Regions from separate parts of the Robinsoniella sp. RHS genome, predicted to be linked through region 2. Evidence: riboswitches for the same ligand, from Rfam matches in the RefSeq annotation. Region 2 holds a riboswitch; the other holds the start of a gene.

Region 1 (7,831 bases), on a different contig from region 2:
TGATGTATAAAGCGATTGCGTCGATTTAATCTGCGCAGCCCAAATCAATTTAAAGTACGTTCTTATTCCTGTATTATAATTTTACCACATGTTCACTAAAAAACATATCCCGTATTCCTGAACTTAGGATTCTTCTTTGCCTAATGCTTTTGTATAGAAAAAATGATATTACAATATTTTACTTTCACTAAAGAGAACGCATTAAGTTAACCATTTCAATGGCTCCCTGGGCACATTCAAACCCTTTGTTACCCGCTTTTGTTCCGGCTCTTTCGATTGCCTGTTCAATATTGTCTGTTGTTAACACTCCAAACAATACCGGAATGCCGCTTGAAAGGCTGGCCTGGGCAATCCCTTTTGAAACTTCGCTGCATACATAGTCATAATGGCTGGTACTTCCGCGAATGACTGCGCCCAGACATATGACAGCATCATATTTCTTGCTCTGTGCCATTTTAGAAGCAATCAGAGGAATTTCAAATGCCCCCGGAACCCATGCCACCTCAATTTGATCCTCCTTTACATTTTCACGTTTTAAACAGTCTATGGCACCCGACAGTAACTTTGATGTTATAAATTCATTAAACCGTGCGGTAACAATACCCACCTTGATATCTTCTGCTGCTAAATTACCTTCATATATTCTCATTTATTTTTCCTCCTCTAAGTTTAAAAGATGTCCCATGCGGGTTTGTTTTGTTTTTAAGTAAAATTTATCGTAGGGAGTCGCCTTAATCTGTATTGGCATGCGTTTCGTAATTTCTATACCATAATCTTCTAACTGGTACACCTTATCCGGATTGTTCGTAAGCAGGCGCAGCGATTGAATACCTAAATCCCGCAGAATCTGCGCACCGATGTAGTACTCACGCAAATCCCCCTGAAATCCTAATGCAAGATTTGCGTCTAAGGTATCCATACCGCCATCCTGCAAATGGTAAGCCTTCAGTTTATTTACTAATCCGATTCCCCGTCCTTCCTGACGCATGTATAACAGTACCCCCTTTCCATGATCTGCAATCATTTTCATAGCCGCATCAAGCTGTTGTCCGCAGTCGCATCTTAAGGAACCGAATACATCTCCTGTGAGACATTCGGAATGGACTCTGCACAGAACCTCCTTTTCATCTGCTATGTTCCCCATAACTAAAGCGATGTGATGTTCTTGATTCAATTTATTGACATAACAATGTGCCATGAAATCACCATACCGGGTTGGCATTTTGGTAATGGATACGCACTCTGCCAATTTCTCAGTGATTTTACGGTATTCCTGTAAGTCTTTTATGGTAATGCAGGGAATCTGATACTGTTCTGCAAATTTCAGCAGGTCATGGGATCGCATCATACTCCCGTCATCATTCATAATTTCACAGCAAAGGCCGCATTCTTTTAATTCCGCCAGACGCATCAGATCCACGGTTGCTTCGGTATGTCCGTTTCTTTCCAAAACCCCGTTATCTTTTGCAATCAGCGGAAACATATGGCCCGGGCGGCGGAAATCTTCTGCCAGAACGCCATCAGAGACACACATGCGGGCCGTCATACCTCTTTCCACGGCTGAGATACCTGTTGTGGTTTCTTTATAATCAATGGAAACGGTAAATGCTGTTCCATGATTATCGTTATTCGTTTCAGTCATTGGGGGCAGGCACAGTTTTTCCGCCAGTTTCCGGCTCATGGGCATACAGATTAAGCCTTTTGCACAGCTTGCCATAAAGTTTACATTTTCCGTTGTTGCATATTCTGCAGCACAGATTAAATCTCCTTCATTTTCTCTGTCCCAATCATCCAGTACCAGTATCATTTTACCAGCCTGCAGTGTACTTACCGCTTCCTTTACAGAATCAAACTTCATTTCCATACCTCCTAATATCCGTATTTCGCAAGTAGTTCCCGCGTTAAATTTGAAGAATTTTCGTTTCCGTCCAAGATGAATTTTTCAATATATTTTCCTATGTAATCATTTTCCAGGTTCACTATATCATGAACCGCTTTCGATGCCAGCGCCGTATGTCCCATCGTGTGGGGAATTACGGAAACACAGAAACGGTCTCTGTCTGTCTTTGCTACCGTCAGACTGATGCCATCCATTGCAATGGAACCTTTTTCTACAATATACCGCATGATTTTTGGAGATGTTTTGACGGTATACCATTGGGCTGCTGCATCGCTTTCTATTTTGATGATGGTACCCGTTCCGTCCACATGTCCGGTAACAATGTGTCCCCCAAACCGCCCGTTCACGGACATGGCTCTTTCCAGATTGACAATGCTTCCGTGCCTTAAGTGTGAAAGGGAAGTACGTGCTATGGTTTCGTGCATAACGTCAGCTGTGAATGCCGATGCGGTAAAACCGGCTGCCGTGAGGCAGATCCCATTGACTGCAATACTGTCACCGGTTTTTATATCCTGTAAAATCTTATTTGCATGCACCGTCAGACGGATCGAATTTCCATTTTTCAAAATGGCTGAAATGCTGCCGGTTTCCTCTATGATTCCTGTAAACATGGATAGACCACCTCACTTTCCATCAAAAAATCATTGCCAACTGGTATGAACCGGGTGTCTGCAAGCAGAAATGCCTCAGCCGGCAGGGCTACCCCTATACCGCCCACAGGAGATACGGCGTGGCTGCCGCCAAAAATTTTCGGTGCAATATATGCCTGAATCCCGTCCACAATTCCCTGCTGCAATGCGCTCCAATTCAACATGCTGCCCCCTTCTAAAAGTATGCTGTCCAGGCCCATCTTTCCAAGAACCCCCATAAGTTCATGCAGATTCACATGTCCGTCCTTTTCACTGGTTTGTATAATACGGCAGCCTTTATTAAGGTATTGCTGTATCTTATTTTCATCAGCGGAGCAGGTTGCCAGTATGGTTTCAGCAGAATAGGTTGATGCTGATTGAACAATTCGGGAATCCAGGGGTGTCCGTAAATGGGTATCGCAGATAATGCGAACCGGATTTGAAGCATTTTCCAGTCTGCAGTTCAGCAGCGGATCATCCTGGATAACCGTGTTTACGCCTGCCATAATGGCGGAATATTGATGTCTGGTTTCCTGTACCTGGTATCTTGCTTTTTCACCGGTTATCCATTTAGACTGTTTTGTATACGTGGCTATTTTGCCATCCATGGTCATAGCGTACTTCATCATCACATAGGGTTTCCCGGTTGTAATGAACTTTGCAAAGGTACGAATGAGTGCTTTACAGTCCTTTTCCAGGACACCTGTTTCTACACGAATCTTATTTCTTTGTAAAATGGCGGCTCCTTTCCCGGACATTTGAGGATTGGGGTCAAGTGTGCCGATTACCACCCTCGTAATACCGCTATTGATAATAGCTTCTGTACAAGGCGGAGTTTTTCCGTAATGACAGCAGGGTTCCAGGGTTACATACATTTCTGCCCCCTTGGCTGAAGTATTGCAGTTCTTTAAAGCATTTCGTTCAGCGTGCAGACCGCCGTAACTTTCATGATATCCCCGTCCGATCACCACACCCTCTTTTACAATCACTGCACCAACCATGGGATTGGGATTTGTAAATCCACTTCCCTTTTTCGCAAGTTCTATGGCCTGCTTCATGTATTCTAAATCCTTCATTTTTATACCTCCTGCATAGTGCAGATCTGCCTGCGATCCTGCCTTAATAAGTAAAAATGCTTTTCTTTCACACTTCACCTCCAAAAAAATACATGCCTTGAATAAAATCTACTCAAGGCATGTAAAATGGAGGTCCTATGCGCATTTAACAAAAAACTCTGAAATGATAATATCATTCCAGAGCACAAAAAGCACATAAAACTGCTTTAACATCTTCTTTCATCCAGACTATACTGTCGGCTTCGGAATTACACCGAATCATGCCTTACGGCTCGTGGGCTTTACCACCGGTAGGGAATTGCACCCTGCCCTGAAGATTTCTATTCAATTGAAATTTATTATAAACAGGTTTTCTTTGGAAGTCAAGTTATTTCAGGCACGCTTTAATATTTTCAAAAGTTCCATATGTGGATGCAGGGTATCTGCCTGGAACACATCCACACAATTCTGGTCTGAACTTCTGTCAGCAAATGCCGGAAACAGGAATCCACACTCAGGACTATCCGGCTCATAATCTCCTTTTAGCGGGCATATGGCACAAATGAGATATTCGTAGACTTCTTCTGACTCTCCCACTCTTTCATGATCCGATGCTTTCACCGGTATATCATACCGGTCATGGTACACCATCACGGCATAATCATGGTCGGAATGATAGGATTCCCCTATCAGTTCATAGAATGTTTCCATCAATACATCATTCTTAAGCCCACAGGATTTCATTCCCATAAGAAGCCGCCACATACTGTTTGGTCCCATAGAATCACTTGGAAATTGATATCTTTTCAGATTCTCATTTGTTCGGGAAAATGGAATCTCTTTTGCAATCTTTAACTTCTTTTCCTTTTCACCAGCAGAAAGCTTTAAAAAATTAGTATTAAACGTACCATCGATTTCACCGTCCGCATCCATATAGCATCCTGCAATCCTCGTCACAGACGTTCTGGCAGGTGTCATTCGTCTGGTCAATTCCAGCATATCTTCTCTGTTAATCATAATTATAATCTTGTCTGTCCCTTCTATCTAATATTTCATGCCCTATTTTAACATACTCCCCGGGGTTATGTCACCAAAATAAAACCGGTTACTGTAATGCTGTAAATCAGAAACGCTGACAGGTGTAATACACGTTTAAACAATCTGTCGTAAAATCAAGAAATATCCCTGCCTTTGAAGGCTCTGACTGCTGTCTTATAAGAAACAATATAAATAATAAATACAATAAAAAGATTAATGATGGAAAGACCGATTCTCGGAAGCTTTAGAGAGTCATTTAAAATACTTAGTAGTTTTGAACTGCCAAATACGATAACTGCAGATCCCGCATATGAAAATATTGTAAGCAGTTCCATCTTTTCTACTGCATTTTCAGACAGATATATAAATCCAATGGACAAACTGCCGGCACACAACGCAATTGCGGCTGCAGCCATGGTCATTTCCAAAAACAGGATGAAATCGGTACGATGGGTTATTAACCCAGGCAAACTTATTAGAAAGCCCGCCAGAATTCCCACGCTTATAATCTCTAAAAGAAGAATGTATTTACTCAGAACAATTTCATTTCTGCTCAGCATCGCCGGCACAGCAAGTTTATCCCATTTCACATTATTGTCCATTGTAAAGGTAGAAGTTACAGTTGTACTGAAAATCAGTATCGGTATTGAAGTAATAAAAGCAGGTCTTTTTGTTGCATAACAATAGGCGATTAAAATGGCGGTCAAAATCAGATACATGTTTTTTATTTTATTTAAGTTGTAAATATCTTTTCTTATTAATCCGTTCATACCACTGTCCCCCTTGCAAGTATCAGCATAATTTCTTCTATGCCAGGCTGTTCTATCAATATTTCTTCCTGATTGAAATGATTCCCCATGGTATTGTCCAGGATAAAGTCTACATGGTTCCCTTCTGCCCGGTAAGCTATCATACCACTTTTGTCCAGTTCATGAAATTTTGAAGCCCTGCAATGCACCAGACTATAATTATAGAGCAGTTCATCCTTTTCTTTACTGAAAATAACATGGCCATTATTAATAAAGGTAATATAATCTGCAATCTTCTCAAGATCTGTAATAATGTGGGATGAGAAAAGAATACTATTGCCTTCATCCTGAATAAATTCCAGAAATAATTTCAGTATTTCATCTCTCATGATGGGGTCTAACGATCCTGTGATTTCATCTAAAATCAACAACCTGGGACAATGGGACAACGCAACCGCCAGATTTAGTTTTACTTTGTTGCCTTTTGACATCTCTTTGACCGCAGTATGTTCCGGTATCTCCATCCGCTGTAAATAGTGATGGAATAAATTTTCATCCCATTTTAGATACATTTTACTAAAAATTTTATTGACCTCTTTGGAAGTAAGATGTTCCGGAAGGTTATTATCATCGTACACAACTGCGATATTTTCTTTATCTTCTTTCGTCAGTTCCTGATAATTTTTGCCAAAAATCCGTATATCTCCTTCGTTTAAATTAATAATGTTCAAAATAGAATTGATGACGGTAGTTTTTCCGGCTCCATTGGGGCCAATCAACCCCATAATAGCTCCTTCGGGACAGGAAAATTGAACATGATCAAGAGTAAATGATGCAAACTTTTTTGTAATATCATTGATTTCAAGAATATTTTTCATATAGCACCTCATTTTCAGTATCAATCAATATGTGAATCATCGAACAGCAGCTTTATCAATCCAATAACGCTGTCTTGTTCTATGTTATATTTCTTTGCAAGAGCGATTAATTCCATCGCCTTGACTTCCAATATCTGATTGCGCTGGTCTTCCAGGCCACCGGAATTATGATTCGTGATATAGGTTCCTTTTCCCACCACGGTTTCAATAATACCTTCCTTCTGAAGCCGGTCATATGCTTTCTGGACTGTAAGCACACCGATTCCCAGTTCTTTTGCCAGACTTCTTACAGAAGTAATCATATCACCGGTTTTTAATTCGCCAGTCAGTATCATATCCTTAATCTGTGAGCCTATTTGTTCATATATTGGTTTGCTGCTTTTGTGGCTTATCATAATTTCCAATTTCCGTTCTCCACCTCTCTTTTTCAAACTCGCTGAGGACTTCGCGGCTATTTTTAAACTCTCTGTACAACTTAGCGGCTATTTCCCAACTTACAGCAGGATAACCGGAACCAAAATACACAGAACCATGATAATTAATAATACCCATCCTAAAATTCGCTGCGTCCTTGACAGGTTTCTCTTTTGATAAGTCATTTTTGTTTGAATCTGAGGGAAACATTCCAATAGTTTTTTTGCAGGATCTTCATCTCTTTCAGCGACCATGATATCTTCACCAGCATAGGAGTCTCCCATATATATGTCCATTATGCTGCCCTGGCGCCATGCCATAATACCGTTCTCTTTTAAAACACAGATCATTTGCTCAGCCTCCGTCATACTTCCCACAGAAGCTATTTTAACAAATCCTTTTTCGTTCATAAAATTCACCTCCGGCTTGCATATTTGCACCTCTTATATATAACACTATAATACACTATATAACACCTGTCAATATACAACAGCCGGATTCGCAATAAATTTTGTTATTCTATTGATTATTCAAAGGACAATACGGATTTTATAATTATCACCAATTTACTCTTTTAAACATATAATATTGAGATAAATCTAATTTATCGAACAAATTTGTTTTTTTCTTTTATATTGTATTATCCGATATTGAATAATTTGATATAGAAAATTTTGTTCCGGATGCGGTACAAAATTGTATGCGCTACAATGTGCAGAAATGGAGGTAATTATGAGTTGTAACAGAAAATGTATGCAAACACACGTTCACGAGGTGCTGGGAAGCGTTCGCCTTGCCGAACTGAATGAAGATCCACACAACCACCGCTTTGCAGGTGTGACAGAAGAAATAATAAAAGTCCCCGGTGGACACATCCACAAATTTACTTCGAAAACAGATTTTTATGAAGATCACTTCCATCCCATTTGTGTAACAACGGGCTTGCAGGTTCCGGTTGGCAAATGCGGCGATGAGCGCCATGTGCACTTTATTGATTCTCAGACAGAAATAGAAGATGGGCATTGTCATAGATTTATTGCTGCTACTTTAATCGAGAATCCTATTGGTGATTAAAAATTCAAACTATTTATTGATGGCAGGCTTGCAGGCTTGCCTGCAATATGCAGGGGTTAAGTAATAAAAAAGGATGTCGCAAAGCAGCTGGTCA
Region 2 (7,831 bases):
CCTATGTGCGCAACAATGGATATATGCCGGGAGATTCCAAAGAAGTGTTTTTATATGACAATGAAAAAGACCCCTTTCAAATGCATCCTGTTTCAGAAAATGAAATAGAAAAAGAGATGCTGGAATATTTTCAGGAACAGTTGAGACGCTATTTAAATATAACAAAGGACCCGTTTTTGTGGTAAAGTAAAGATATCAATAAATGTGCCAAAAAGCAAAGGAGTGAGGATCATGAAACATAAAAAAGTAATCTTAATTATGACAGATACCCAAAGGACAGATATGCTGGGATGCTATGGCAATTCTGCCATGCATACGCCCAACCTGGACAGCCTGGCTGCCGAAGGAATGCTTTTTGAAAAAGCATATACCACCCAGCCGGTGTGCCAGCCGGCGCGGTCAGCTATATTTACCGGAAGTTATCCTCACTCCTGCGCAGGGTGGTCCAATTGTATGGGATTATCGGACAATGTTCAGAATATTGGGAAACGCCTGACAGATCAGGGGATACACAGCGCATATATTGGAAAGTGGCATTTGGATGGAGGCGATTACTTCGGGCTTGGTGTCTGCCCGGACGGATGGGATGAAGCGTATTGGTATGATATGCGCTGCTATTTAGAAGAACTTACAGAAGAGGAACGATATATTTCCAGGCAGGTGGAAAGTATCGAAAAATACAATATTAAAGAAGAATTTACATACGGGCACCGCTGCACAGACAGGGCAGTCGATTTCCTGAAAAATCATCAGGAAGAAGATTATTTCCTGGTAGTATCCTATGATGAACCTCACGGACCGCATTTGTGTCCACAAAAATATACGGACCTGTATAAAGATTACGAAATACCAAAGAAAAAGAATATGTATGACAACCTGGAGAACAAACCCGCCCACCATAGAATCTGGGCGGGGGATGAATACGGCAAAGCTGAAAAAGCCGATTTTCATCTCCGTCCCAAAGAGTTTCTGGGATGCAATACATTTGTAGATTTTGAAATCGGGCGTGTACTGGATGCCGTCAAGGAATATGCCCAAGACAGTATCATCATATACACGTCTGATCATGGGGATATGATGTACAGCCATTCCCTCACCGGAAAAGGACCTGCTATGTACGAAGAAATAACGCATATCCCCTTGTTAATTAAGGGATTTGGAAAAGGAAAAAACCAGAATCCTGTCTCACACATTAACCTGGCGCCCACAATCTTTGATATCATGGGTGTTCCAAAAACAAAGATGTTTGAAGGAAGCAGTATTTTGCCGGAATTATCAAATGACGGCATTAGAGTCAATGATTATATCTTCATGGAGTTTGGCAGATATGAAGTAGACCATGACGGCTTCGGAGGCTATCAGCCAGTGCGTGCCGCTTATGATGGACGCTACAAACTTGTGATTAATCTCATGGATACGGATGAGTTCTACGACTTAGAACTTGATCCCCAGGAAATGAATAACGAAATAAATAATCCGGATTTCGATATGGACAAAAGGCGGCTTCACAGAGCAATTCTGGATAAAATGTATGAGACCAGAGATCCTTTCAGAGGGTATTACTGGGAAAACAGACACTGGAATCCGGATACCACGTACCAGACCTGGGACAGCAGAAAAATGACCAGACAGCGTGAAAACGAAGAATACGAACCTCGTCAGCTGGATTATGGAACTGGATTGCCGATACAGAAGGCAGTAAGAGTCAAGGGAGAATCGGATGCAAAGTTTGCAGATTAAAAGCAGGCGCAGGCTGGGAAAGGTCAGATCTTTCGCAGCCTGCGCCTCAAATTATTTATCTGCCTGATTTTATGATTTTTTCAAAAACCCAGAGCTTTATTCGGGTTAGTAAAAAGAACAGTCCCATCAATATAATCATTCTGATTTACATTGCTTTCCTCCAACTGAATCGTATCAAGGTCTTTTTTGGTGACGGACTCCAATGCACCAGGGTGGCTGGCTGCATATATTTTCAGCTTTTTATATGTTTCAGAATACAAAACATCAACCCCTTTCTCTTTACTTTGACAGTCTTTTATAATATAATTATATTTGTAATTTTGTATTATAAATATAGAAATTAAGACAAAATATATAAAAATATAGCCAATAATTGATATTTAATATAAGAATGGTGATTGATATGCGAATAAAAATTAAAGAAAATCAACTTGAGGCAATAGAAGGAATTAACTCAGAATATCCGTATGTGTTACATCACGTAAATTTAGGTGATACAAAAGTCCCATGGCATTGGCATGAAGAATTAGAGTTTGTTTATGTGATAAATGGTAGTATAAAACTGAATACCACCGGTAAAAGCTATTATTTTCAAAAAAATGAAGCCTTTTTTATAAATGCAAATGTCTTATGTACAATGGAGAACGTAAACAATGGACAGCCAGGGATTATAGATTCGCATTTATTTCATTCGGTTTTTTTAAGCGGGCATTTTAAAAGTATCTTTGAAACAAAATATGTAGAACCCGTCCTGCAGAACAAAAAGCTGGAGATTTTAGCAATACGGGGAGAAAATACCAGGCAGCATGACATTTTGGCAAAACTAAGAAAAGTTTCCTACCTGCAAAAAAAAGAGAATTCAGAATTTCAGACAAGAAATCTCTTCTCAGATATATGGATTCTTTTGCTGGATGAAATTCAAAACCTGGAACGTATGGACTTGCCTGCGAAACAATACAGTCAGGAGAGGATACAATCCATGATGTCTTACATACAACAAAATTACCAGAATAAAATATCCTTAGAGGACATAGCCTCATCTGCTTCAGTCAGTAAAAGAGAATGCCTTCGTTGTTTTCAAATCAGCATTCATAAAACGCCATTTGCCTATCTGATGGATTACCGAATTGAAATGGCTGAAAAGCTCTTAAAAACCACTGATTTGTCTGTTATTGATATTGCGCTGCAGACAGGGTTTTCAAATGGAGCTTATTTTGGAATGATTTTTAAAAAGAATTGCGGAATAACTCCGGGAGAGTACAGGAAGAAATTTAGCTTAGATGATTTCATTAAAAATTAATCGAAAAATTGACTATAGCAATCCGTATGATTTGAACACACTTGTTTTCACCAACACTCCAAAAAGCACTTGATTATTGCCCTGTATTGAGTTATAATAAATAAAACTAAACAAGGAAATTCTTCGGGGCAGGGTGTAATTCCCTACCGGCGGTATAGTCCGCGACCCACAGTAAAAGTGGCTGAATTGGTGAGATTCCAATACCGACAGTAAAGTCTGGATGAGAGAAGAAAAATGCGTGTTTTATAATTCATAATATTAATGCGCGAAGACCCCCGAATACAAATGTATTCGGCTTTTTTATTTTCTACCGGAATTTTCCTTTTAAAATTTAAATGAAAAAGGAGAGATGAACAATGAGCTCAAACACAAATGTGGTGGGAAGGACCACCGGAAGAACAAACTTAAAGACAATGGTACAGATAGGTATGCTGGGAGCGATATCCGTCGTTCTGATGATGTTTGAAATACCCCTTTGGTTTGCTCCAAGTTTTTATCAGATTGATTTAAGTGAAGTACCGGTTTTGATCGGTGCATTCGCCTTGGGACCTTTGGCAGGAGCAGTGATCGAACTGGTGAAAATTTTACTCCATTTTATAATGAAAGGCAGCAGCACAGCCGGAGTCGGGGATTTGGCAAACTTTTTAATAGGGTGTGCATTGATTGTTCCGGCAGGACTTGTCTATAAAAAAGTACGGTCAAGAAAGGGTGCCCTGATTGGGATGATCCTTGGCATTATCACCATGACAGCCATTGGAAGTTTAATGAATGTATTTATTCTTCTTCCGGTATATGCAAAAGCGTTCGGAATGCCGATGGATGCTCTGGTAGGAATGGGCAGTGCTTTGAATCCTGCTATTGATAATATTGCAACTTTTGCACTATTTATGGTAGTTCCATTCAACTTATTAAAAGGAATTATTGTTTCAGCAATTACATTTTTATTATACAGGTATATTAGTCCGATATTTAAGAAAAATTAGAGTGTTTTTTAATCCGTTACCCGGAAACGTATAAAAGCAGCAGAGAGTGAAATTCTATGAGAAAAGATTTCATTCTCTGTTTTTTTCTGCTATAATAGTGGAAAAAGATTTGAGCTTAGAAAAGTAATGGAGGACAATCATGAGCAGGATCAGGCATATTGATAAATTAACAGACAGCAGGCATTTAAATATGTATGAGCTGGAAGCCAGGAATCGTTTAGATAATCCGGTAGATTATTTTGTGGCATCCAGAGCTAAAGAAATAGAGGATTTAAAGATAAGTACCCACAACCTTAAGCCGGACGGAGTAATTATTTACAGCCTTTATGGAGAACAGAAGGATAAAGTGATTCTCGTACGCCAGTACCGTTATGCAATAGATGGATATATTTATGAGTTCCCGGCAGGACTTGTAGATCCCGGGGAGGATTACAAAATTGCGGGAGCCCGGGAATTAAAAGAAGAGACAGGTCTTGATTTTCATCCGGTAAACGTGGACGAGATGTATGAAAAACCATACTTCACCACAATCGGGATGACCGATGAGTGCTGTGCTTCTGTTTACGGATATGCAACCGGAAAAGTAAGTAAAGATGGATTAGAGGATAACGAGGACATTGAAGTGGTGATTGCAGACAGAGAAGAAGTAAGAAGAATTTTAAAAGAAGAACGAGTGGCGATTATGTGTGCATATATGCTGATGCATTTTCTGAAAGATGAGGACGATCCGTTTGCCTTTTTAAAATAAATATGATAAACTGATTCATACAAAAAGCAGGAGGCGGACGTATATGGAAGTGAAATTTGAGGTGAAAATGACGCAGAAAATCATGTATAATTTCCTGCTCAGTCACACATACAAAAGTTTCAGTGGAGTAGTGGGTGTGTTATTCGGCGCAGTGGCGCTTATTGTGTTTGCCGTGACGTTTGGAAAGGTGGAATCCTGGCAGAGTATACTATATCTGGTTTTTGGTGTCTGGTTTATACTCTATCTGCCTATAACACTTTATCTGCGGTCCGTCAAACAGGTAAAACTAAATCCGGTATTCAAAAAACCAATAACCTACATTTTAAATGATGAAGGAATTCAAACATTACAGGGTGATCAAAGTGCAGAACTCAAGTGGGAAGATCTGATCAAAGTGACGGAAACTAAATTGAGCCTTCTTGTATATACAGGAAAGAGGTACTCGTTTGTATTTCCAAAGGAATCCATTGGAGAACAGTACGAAGAATTACTGGAGTTAATTCAGGGACATGTAGATGCCGGAAAAATAAAGATAAAAAGCAGGTTGAAATAAGATGATCATAGAAACATGGAACGAAAAGGAGACTTTTGATGTTGGAAAGTCTCTTGGAGATAAAGCAGAGAAAGGTCAGATTTACACGCTGACCGGAGATCTTGGAGTAGGAAAGACCGTATTTACCAAGGGACTGGCTGAAGGACTGGAAATTACAGAGCCGATCAGCAGTCCGACATTTACCATTGTACAGATTTATGAAAGAGGGAGAATGCCCCTCTATCATTTTGATGTCTACCGCATAGGAGACGTTGAAGAGATGGAAGAGATCGGATATGAAGACTGTTTTTATGGAGACGGTGTCTGTCTCATCGAATGGGCAAATCTTATTGAGGAAATCCTGCCGGAAGATATCATACCGGTTACGATAGAAAAAGATCTGGAAAAAGGGTTCGACTACCGCCGTATAACAATCGGAGAATAGAGAAAAAGTACAATCAGTAATGAAGGAGGTATAAAATGAAAATATTAGCGATAGACAGTTCCGGGTTAGTTGCCTCCGTAGCTATTATTGAAGATGATAATATGTTGGCAGAGTATACCGTGAACTATAAAAAAACACATTCACAGACCCTGCTTCCCATGCTGGATGAAATAGGAAAGATGATCGATCTGGATCTTCAGACCATTGATGCAATAGCAGTTGCAGCAGGTCCAGGCTCTTTTACGGGGCTTAGAATCGGTTCCGCTACGGCAAAAGGATTAGGGCTGGCACTTAATAAACCATTAGTTTCCATTCCTACCGTAGATGGACTGGCATTTAATCTCTATGGCACAGATAAATTAATCTGCCCGTTGATGGATGCCAGAAGGAACCAGGTATATACAGGAATCTATGAGTTCGAGGGTAAAGAATTCAAGGTTGTTGAAGAGCAGATGGCAGTATCAGTTCAGGAAATAGTTGAAAAATTGAATAAATATGGCAGGGAAGTGATCTTCTTAGGGGATGGAGTGCCTGTCTATGCAGAGAAAATTGCAGAAATGATAACAGTTCCCTACTCATATGCACCGGCACATGTGAACAAACAGCGTGGCGCTGCAGTAGGTACGCTTGCCAGGGCCTACATTGAGGCAGGAATGCTGGAGAGTGCAGAAGAACATCAGCCGGACTACCTGCGGCTGTCCCAGGCTGAAAGGGAAAGGGCCCAGCAGGAAGAAGCGGCAAAAGAAAATGATTGATATACGCACAATGCAGTCGGAAGATTTGGATGCAGTTACTAAAATAGAACAGGAGACGTTCTCCATGCCCTGGTCAAAGGCAGGTTTTGCATCATCTCTGGCACAGAAAAATACGTTATATTTATGTGCGTTTTCAGATGGTGAACTGGCAGGTTATTGTGGTTTACTGCAGGTCCTGGATGAAGGGGAAATCACAAATGTTGCGGTAAAAAAATCTTTGCGGGGACAGAAAATAGCTTCCCGCCTTATGGATGAATTATTAAAAAAAGGCACCCTAAGGGGTATCTCCTTTTTTGTGTTGGAAGTACGAAAAAGTAACAGTGCGGCAATTCACTTGTATGAAAAATCCGGATTTACAAAAGCTGGAATTCGAAGAAATTTTTACGAGAAGCCAATAGAAGATGCAGTCATCATGAGTAAGCAGTGATGGTTGCTCTTTTTTTGGAAATTCATACAGCAATTACCACTATCTTTGATGTATATTTTTCGTTATAATGACTTATATAAAGTAATTACTGTATTTCATGCAGGAATATTTGTAATATGATATACGGTTCGCAACGTAGGAAAAGGGGAGGAAAAAAACATGAGACAAGCAAAAAAAATCTACTGCAATATGTGCGGAAAAGAATTTCACCTGGAAAACGAGATTGTGAAAGAAGGAATTCTATCGGTAGAGAAATGCTGGGGATATTTTTCAGAAAAAGATGGCGAGATCCATGAGCTTGATCTATGTGAAGAATGTTACAACAAGCTTATAAAACAGTTCAAAATCCCCGTTACCGTAAAAAAACAGAAAGAATTTGTGTAAAGTTACGTTTTTATCAAGGGGTTACATCTTGTTCCCGGCTTCTATCTGTGTTAAAATATACAATCAGATATTCAAAATATGATTTGGCTGTTTGAAAAAAGGAAAACTTATAAAAGAGCCAAGTGTAAAAGAAAATCGCTTTCACACTGCTGATTTGGGAATAGCACAAGCCTGCTTGCACTATTCATGGGTTATATTTGAAATAGATTTGAAAAAGAAGGGAAATTCAGATGTTAGATATATGTTTATTAGGAACCGGAGGGATGATGCCTCTTCCACGCAGATGGCTGACTGCCCTGATGGCAAGATATAACGGCAGCAGTATTTTAATTGACTGCGGAGAAGGAACCCAGATCGCAATTAAAGAAAAAGGGTGGAGTTTCAAACCGATAGATGTGATCTGCTTCACCCATTTCCATGGAGACCATATAAGCGGACTGCCGGGATTGCTGCTGACCATGGGAAATGCTGAAAGGAATGAGCCTTTAACATTAATAGGGCCTAAAGGCCTGGAAAG

What was found. A riboswitch is a leader RNA that binds a small molecule or an ion and turns the genes downstream of it on or off. The one in region 2 is predicted to bind FMN.
Region 1: another riboswitch for FMN. It lies ahead of ribD (bifunctional diaminohydroxyphosphoribosylaminopyrimidine deaminase/5-amino-6-(5-phosphoribosylamino)uracil reductase RibD); the one in region 2 lies ahead of RHS_RS18575 (ECF transporter S component).

The regions. Positions count from the first base shown of each region.
Region 1 is NZ_JNGB01000020.1:125,094-132,924, reverse strand. It holds gene ribE (6,7-dimethyl-8-ribityllumazine synthase) at 188-649, opposite strand; gene RHS_RS11300 (bifunctional 3,4-dihydroxy-2-butanone-4-phosphate synthase/GTP cyclohydrolase II) at 650-1,858, opposite strand; gene RHS_RS11295 (riboflavin synthase) at 1,870-2,511, opposite strand; gene ribD (bifunctional diaminohydroxyphosphoribosylaminopyrimidine deaminase/5-amino-6-(5-phosphoribosylamino)uracil reductase RibD) at 2,493-3,605, opposite strand; FMN riboswitch at 3,813-3,927, opposite strand; gene RHS_RS11285 (DUF4317 family protein) at 3,978-4,601, opposite strand; gene RHS_RS11280 (ABC-2 transporter permease) at 4,757-5,392, opposite strand; gene RHS_RS11275 (ABC transporter ATP-binding protein) at 5,389-6,249, opposite strand; gene RHS_RS11270 (GntR family transcriptional regulator) at 6,270-6,644, opposite strand; gene RHS_RS11265 (hypothetical protein) at 6,744-7,073, opposite strand; gene RHS_RS11260 (YmaF family protein) at 7,396-7,737, shown strand.
Region 2 is NZ_JNGB01000050.1:4,357-12,187, reverse strand. It holds gene RHS_RS18595 (sulfatase) at 1-185, shown strand, start outside; gene RHS_RS18590 (sulfatase-like hydrolase/transferase) at 232-1,740, shown strand; gene RHS_RS18585 (hypothetical protein) at 1,821-2,000, opposite strand; gene RHS_RS18580 (helix-turn-helix domain-containing protein) at 2,144-3,040, shown strand; FMN riboswitch at 3,156-3,276, shown strand; gene RHS_RS18575 (ECF transporter S component) at 3,397-4,023, shown strand; gene RHS_RS18570 (NUDIX hydrolase) at 4,163-4,771, shown strand; gene RHS_RS18565 (YcxB family protein) at 4,815-5,324, shown strand; gene tsaE (tRNA (adenosine(37)-N6)-threonylcarbamoyltransferase complex ATPase subunit type 1 TsaE) at 5,326-5,748, shown strand; gene tsaB (tRNA (adenosine(37)-N6)-threonylcarbamoyltransferase complex dimerization subunit type 1 TsaB) at 5,784-6,503, shown strand; gene rimI (ribosomal protein S18-alanine N-acetyltransferase) at 6,496-6,930, shown strand; gene RHS_RS18545 (hypothetical protein) at 7,090-7,314, shown strand; gene RHS_RS18540 (ribonuclease Z) at 7,545-7,831, shown strand, end outside.